DNA from 2 places in the Kitasatospora sp. NPDC058444 genome. Region 2 is predicted to be linked to the other one. Evidence: riboswitches for the same ligand, from Rfam matches in the RefSeq annotation. Region 2 holds a riboswitch; the other holds the start of a gene.

Region 1 (3,257 bases), on a different contig from region 2:
GGAGCAGTCCCAGCCGCCGTTGCCGGTGCCGCCGTAGACGTACGCCTGACCGACCTTCGACTCGGCGAAGGAGACCGCGGCGGCCATGCTGCCGGTGGCGGCCGGAGCCTGGGTCTGGGTCTGGGTGTCGGTCTGCGGGGCGGGCTTGGCGGCCGGCTTGGTGGACGGCTTGGCGGCCGGGGTCTGGGCCGGCGCGGTCGGCTGGGTGTTCACGGCACCGCCGTTCGCGGACTGGCCGGACTTCTGCGAGCGGTCGAACCAGGTGAAGTCCGAGCCGGACTTGCCGGTGGAGGACTGGCCGGCCTGGGCCTGGCCGTTGCCGCCGAAGGACAGGTGCTGGCCCGGGTAGATGGTGTCCGGGCCGTCGGTCAGGGTGCCGCGGTTGAGCTCGTACAGCCGCTGCCAGCCGCCCTGCACCTGGTGCTGGTCGGCGATCGCGGACAGCCAGTCGCCCTCGACGACCGTGTAGTCGCCGCCCTGGGCCTGCTGCTGGCGCTTCTGGACCCAGTCGCCGCGGTTGCCGGAGGTGGCGGAGTCGGTGGTGGCCTGCGCACCGTCCTGGGCGGGCGCCGCGGGCTTGGCGGCCGGGGCCTGGGACGGCGCGGGCTGTGCGGGCTTGGCGGCCGGAGCGGCCGGCTTGGCGCTCTGGGCGGGCGCGGCGGGCTTGGCGGCGGTCGAGCCCGCGGTGGAGGCGGAGGTGGAGCCCGCCGAGGTGTCGACGGTGGCCGCCGGGCCGCCCTTGGTGAGGCCGGCCTGGACCGAGCACACCGGCCAGGCGCCGGGGCCCTGCGAGGCGAGGACCTTCTCGGCGACGGCGATCTGCTGGTCCTTGGTGGCCAGGTCGGCGCGCGCCGCGAAGGCGGTGCCGCCGAAGGCGGACCAGGTGCTGGAGGTGAACTGGAGGCCGCCGTAGAAGCCGTTGCCGGTGTTGATGCTCCAGTTGCCGCCGCTCTCGCACTGGGCGACCTTGTCCCAGGTGGCGACGGAGGCGGCGGAGGCGGTGCCGGAGGCGATGCAGGGAACGGTGAGGCCGATGCCGGCGACGCCGAGGGCGGCGATCACACGACGGGTGCGGCTGGACAGGCGGGTGCCGTTGGTGGGCAGCATGAAGACGCGGTCCTCTCCCACGCCTGCGAGGTGAGCTGTCGGATTCGGGCTGGAGTTGCCCGGCCGCGCTGTGGGCGCGGCTTCACCCCTAGCCCTGGACCGTTCCGAAGACCGGTCCGGGGCGACTTACCTGTGGGTCCCCCGCTCCTGCCGTGGTGCGATTTCGCGCTGCCAGGACATCCGACGGCAGGACTCGGCGTTGCGGATGAACCGGGTTCGTGTGGTCACGAACGGGGAGCACGTTAATCAGACTTAAGTTCAAACTGCAAACCACTGTGATGCGCATCACGGTTTGGAGGAAGCTGCCAAAATTGCAGCTCTTCATGATCGTAAATGATCGTTTTCAAGCAACGGCGCTGCGGAAGCCCACAACTGGCATCGCTTCAGGAGCGGCGTGACGGCGCATCGAATCGCGCGGTGGGGCATCCCGGCAGGGGAGGCGGCGGCCCCGATTCGAGCATCCGCGGCCGCGTTTCCTATTTCCTTTCAAAGGGGCCAGAACGGACATTCCGCTTCATTGGCGTCCGACTTCCGTGCGGGCCGGTCACGGGTGGGCGGAACAAAGTCGAAGGGCCCGGAACGGAAAAACCGTTCCGGGCCCTTCGGTGCGCGCGACCGGCGCGCGGTGTCGACTACTGCCCCGAGGGCCCCTCGGAGGCCGCGTGGGCGCCGCGAACGCCCTCCGGGGCACCCTCGGCCTCGGCGGCGGCCGCCGCCTCCGCCTCGGCCCGTGCCAGGTCCTCCGGGGAGGGCGCGGGCAGCGCCGCCAGGTAGGTGGAGGCGATCAGCTGGCCGACCGACGGGTACGAGCCCAGCGGCGCGGCCGACGGGCAGCCGGTCTCCTCGGCGGCGGTGGCGAGCAGCTCGGAGTCCGCCTCCGGACCGATCACCAGCGGGGCCAGCGCCGGACGCTGCGAGCCGGTTTCCTTGAGGTGGTTGACGGCCGCGGCCACCGAGCCGGGCACGTCGAGCGCGGCGGCGACGACCGGCACGGCCAGTCGGGCGGCCAGCAGCACCCCGGTGATGCCGGCCGCGGCGGCCGCGTCCTCGCCGCCGACGGTGGTCAGCACCACGCCGTCCGCGGCGGTCGCGATGGCGAACAGCCGGGCGCGGTCGGCCCGGGCCAGCCCGGCCTCGGACAGCCGGACGTGCACGGCCTCGGCCAGCAGCGGGTGCGGGCCCAGCGGGTCGGTGACGGGCGCGCCGTACTCGGCGGCGAGCGCGTGAAGCTCGGTCAGGAAGGTGTGCGGACCGGGCACCAGCGGCACCAGGACGGGCATCGGCAGCCCGGCCTCGGCGGCCGCGGCCAGCAACTCGGCCACGGTGCGGTCCTCGTCGCCCGCGCCCTCGCCGCCGGGCAGGTAGCCGACCGCGGTCCGGACGCCGTTCTGCTCGGTGCGGACGATCGAGAGCAGTTCCTCGACGACCGAGCGGGACTCGGGCCCGGCGGTCGCGGGTACGGCGAGCACCAGGGCCGGGGCGCCGGACGGGATCTCGGGGCGCTCGGGACGACGGTGGCGCCCCCGCGCACGGGAGCCTGGAGTGCGGACGGGCAGTGGCGCGCCCGGGATGGCTGCGGTGCTCATGCCGGAGATCGTAGGACATCTGCCGGTCCGGCTTGCAGTCGGCTGCCGTACGGCTTCGGCGCGGTTGCGGCGTGGAGCCGGTGCGGAGACCGTGCGGAGCCGGTGCGAAGAGGGTGCGTCTCCGGTGCCGGTCCGGGTGCTTTGCCCATAATCCGGACATTCCGCTCCCAGCCCCCGCGGGACCGCCGACGGTTGCCACGACGTGATCCGAGGAGGCTGACGTTGCACCTGGGGCGCGTGAGATGTCTCACAGCATGAAGGTGGTTTGACGGAGGGTCACGGGGATGCGACTCCCGGCATTCGAAGATCGACATTCAGCGGGGAGGTGCTCACGGCCGGTTATCGCGCGTCCGACGATTCATCGGCTATGTCCGTTTACGTACCGTCAGGAGAAGGGTCCGTGAAGAGTTCGCGGTTGCGCGCAAAAGGCGTCCTGCACCTGCAACGTCCCGTGCTGATGCACGTGCACTGCGGCTATCATCGCGTCAAGTGAGGCGTTGTGCCGGACCGGTACGGGGCCGGTCCGTTCGTTGGGCGGTGCCGGGGGCGCCGCGCTGGACGACA
Region 2 (3,257 bases):
GCACGCGCACGGGGTGGACGTCACCGACGAAGCGGCGGTGCGGGACTGGCTGGCCGGTTTCGGGGAGCTCGCGGAGGAGGAGCGGCTGGCCGCGTACGAGGCGCTGGTGCCGGCCGGCTGGCTGGACGAGCCGGACGAGCAGGGCTGGGGCCCGGGCCGGGTGCTGTCGGTCGGCATGGCCACGGACGGCGCCCGGCGGCTGCTGGAGCAGGGCCTGATGCGGCGCAGCTACCGCAACCTGGCCGAGCTGACCGCCCAGGGGCGGCCGATGCCGGACGAACTGGCCGGGGACTTCGGGCAGTTCGAGGAGGCGGCGGTCGACGCGGCGCTCGACCTGTTCGGCGGCTGGACGGTGCCGGGGCTGCCGCGGCTGCTGGTGACGGAGTTCCCGGAGCTGGCGCCGGAGCCGGGCCAGGAGGAGATCGAGGCGTACCTGGCGCAGCTGCCCGCCGAGGAGTGAGACCTCGCACGAAGGCCCCCGGCCCGTCGAGGACGGTTTCCGGGGGCCTTCGTGCGAGTGCGTCGCGCCCTGCGCCTCTGCGGGGTGCGCCGGGCTCTTTCGCGGGTCGGTCAGGGGTTGAGGCCGCGCTGCTGGAGCCAGGGCTCCGGGTCGACCGGGGCGCCGCCGCCGGGGCGGACCTCCATGTGCAGGTGCGGGCCGGTGACGTTGCCGGTCGCGCCGACCTTGCCGATCTGCTGGCCGGAGGCGACCTTGCCGGAGCCCTTGGTGATCGAGGAGAGGTGGCAGTACCAGATCTCGGTGCCGTCGGGCAGGGTCTCGACGATCCGGTAGCCGTACGAGCCGGCCCAGCCGGCCGAGGTGATGGTGCCCTGGCCGAGCGCGTAGACCGGGGTGCCGGTGTCGGCGGCGAAGTCCAGGCCGGTGTGCAGGTTGGCCCAGTAGCGGGCGCTCTGGCCGTAGTGGGCGGAGAGCCGGTAGTCCTGCACCGGGAGGGTGAGGGCGGCGGCCTTGGCCCGCTCGGCCTCCTCGGCGGCGCGCTTGGCCTCGGCCTCCTTGGCGGCGGCCTTGGCCTCCGCCTCCTGGGCGGCCTGGAGCCGGGCGGTCTCCTCGGCGGCGGTGCGCTGACTGTCGGCCTGGTGCTGGATGCGGGCGGCGAGCGCGAGGCCGGGGTCGGCGGAGAGGGCGACCGGGGTCTCGTCCGGGGCCTCGACGGCGGGGGCGGCGGCCGGGGTCGCCGAGGCGAAGCCGGTGGCGCCCAGGGTGGCGGCGACGGCGGTGACGCCGAGCAGCGGGGAGGCTCCGCGGGTCTGACGCGGCATCCGGTGGCGGTTGGTCTCGACCTCTGCGGCGAAGCCCTCCGGGCCGAAGGCCTCGGGGCGGTCCGTGCCGGGGTGGTCGAGGAGCTGGGTACCGGCTGCGAAGCCGGCCGGGTGTGCCGGGGTGTGCGTCGACGCCACGGAGGCGCGCTCCTTTCCTTCCTTCGCGCCTACCGGGTTAGCTGACGGGTTCGGAGCAGGAAGGTCTCCTACGGCCGGGCCGGGGCCCTGCCGATTCACCCCAAGGAACGTGGTTCCCCGGCTCCCTGACCTGCCCGGGGGCGGGTCGGCGGGATTAGGCGACGGCGCACGGTGCCGTCTGGGTACGGCGTTGACAACCGCGCTGCGTTATCAAACGTTAATCCTAGGAGGCTCTGATTCCAAGCCATCCGTTCGGAGCAGCCTAGGGCAAAGTGATCGGACGTCAACGAACGACACCACCGAACGGCCTCCCGTACACACTCCCATCTGAGTACCGCTACTCATGTGCGCCCCGTCGAGGCGGTCGCATCCTGACGCCATGAGCGCACACATGCAGACCCGCACCACGGCCGCGTACCACGTCCAGGCCGTCCTCTCCTTCGCCCTGTCGGGCACCGCCCTCGCCGCCGGGATCGCCTACCTGCCGGTCGGCGGCTGGACCAGGGCCTTCCTCGGGCTCGGCCTCCTCTACACCGTCACCTCCGCGTTCACCCTGGCGAAGGTGATCCGGGACCGGCAGGAGTCCAACGAGGTGGTCACCCGGGTGGACCAGGCCCGACTGGAGAAGCTGCTCAGCGAGCACGACCCGTTCAAGGTGGAGGGAGTGTGACCCGAGCCGGGGACTGTGACCCGAGCCGCGGCCGATCGCTTGACGGCTAAGGCTATTAGCCTTAGCTTTATGGCTATCGGCACTCACCGCCGACGCCCCGCACCGGCGGCCCGAGGAGGACCACCATGAACGGCACCATCACCCCGAGCACCCAGTACCTGACCGTCCCCGGCGGCCGGATCGCCTTCGACGACACCCGGCAGGGCCACGGCACCCCCGTCGTCCTGCTCCCGGGCATGCTCGACAGCCGGGCCGCGTACCGGCACCTGCGCCCGCTGCTCGTCGCCGCCGGCCACCGCGTCGTCACCATGGACCTGCGGGGCTTCGGCGAGTCCTCCGTCGCATGGGACGACTACAGCCCCGCCGCCGTCGCCGGCGACGTCCTCGCCCTGCTCGACCACCTCGGCATCGAGCGCGCCGTCCTCGCCGGGAACTCCTACACCGGGGCGACCGTCGTCAAGGCCGCCGGGGACGCGCCCGAGCGGGTCGCCGGGATCGTGCTGCTCGACGCCTTCGTCGAGAGCCCGCCGCCGGGCGCCCTGATGCGCGCCGTCATGGGCCTGATGGGGGTCTCCCTCGTCCACTGGCCGGCCTCCTGGGGCTTCTACCTGCGCCGGATGGCCTTCCCCGGCGCCAAGCCCGCCGACTTCGACGCGTACGTGGACGGACTGGTCGCCGCGCTGCGCACCCCGGGGCGCAAGGCCGCCGTCCGCGGGCAGGTCCACGGCGACTCGGCGCCGGTCGGCTGGACGGCCGCGGTGCGGTGCCCGGCCCTGGTGGTCATGGGCAGCAAGGACCCCGACTTCCCGAAGCCGGAACTCGTCGCCGACCGGCAGGCCGCCGCGCTCGGCGCGCGGAAGGCGATGATCGAGGGGTCCGGGCACTACCCGATGGCCGACAACCCGACGGCCACCGCGGACGCCCTGCTGCCGTTCCTCGCCGAGCTCGGCTGAGCCCGACCCTCCGCCCCGCCCCACACCGCCCGATCCACCCGACGCCGTACGTACGGAGAGCCCGAACCCATGCCCCGCGTAGGACTGACCCCCGAGCAGGTCGTCGACCACGCCCTCGCCCTCATCGACGAGCAGGGCGCCGAGGCCCTCACCCTGGCCTCCGTCGCCACCCGGGCCGGGGTCGCCACCCCCTCGCTGTACAAACACGTCAGCGG

Evidence for each region. A riboswitch is a leader RNA that binds a small molecule or an ion and turns the genes downstream of it on or off. The one in region 2 is predicted to bind cyclic di-AMP.
Region 1: another riboswitch for cyclic di-AMP. It lies ahead of ACFWP2_RS07865 (transglycosylase family protein); the one in region 2 lies ahead of ACFWP2_RS30800 (M23 family metallopeptidase).

What each region holds. Positions count from the first base shown of each region.
Region 1 is NZ_JBHXLL010000004.1:343,931-347,187, forward strand. It holds gene ACFWP2_RS07865 (transglycosylase family protein) at 1-1,128, opposite strand, end outside; cyclic di-AMP (ydaO/yuaA leader) riboswitch at 1,115-1,285, opposite strand; gene ACFWP2_RS07870 (hypothetical protein) at 1,740-2,693, opposite strand.
Region 2 is NZ_JBHXLL010000039.1:66,002-69,258, reverse strand. It holds gene ACFWP2_RS30805 (hypothetical protein) at 1-460, shown strand, start outside; gene ACFWP2_RS30800 (M23 family metallopeptidase) at 571-1,419, opposite strand; cyclic di-AMP (ydaO/yuaA leader) riboswitch at 1,432-1,590, opposite strand; gene ACFWP2_RS30795 (YiaA/YiaB family inner membrane protein) at 1,799-2,089, shown strand; gene ACFWP2_RS30790 (alpha/beta fold hydrolase) at 2,215-3,042, shown strand; gene ACFWP2_RS30785 (TetR/AcrR family transcriptional regulator) at 3,112-3,257, shown strand, end outside.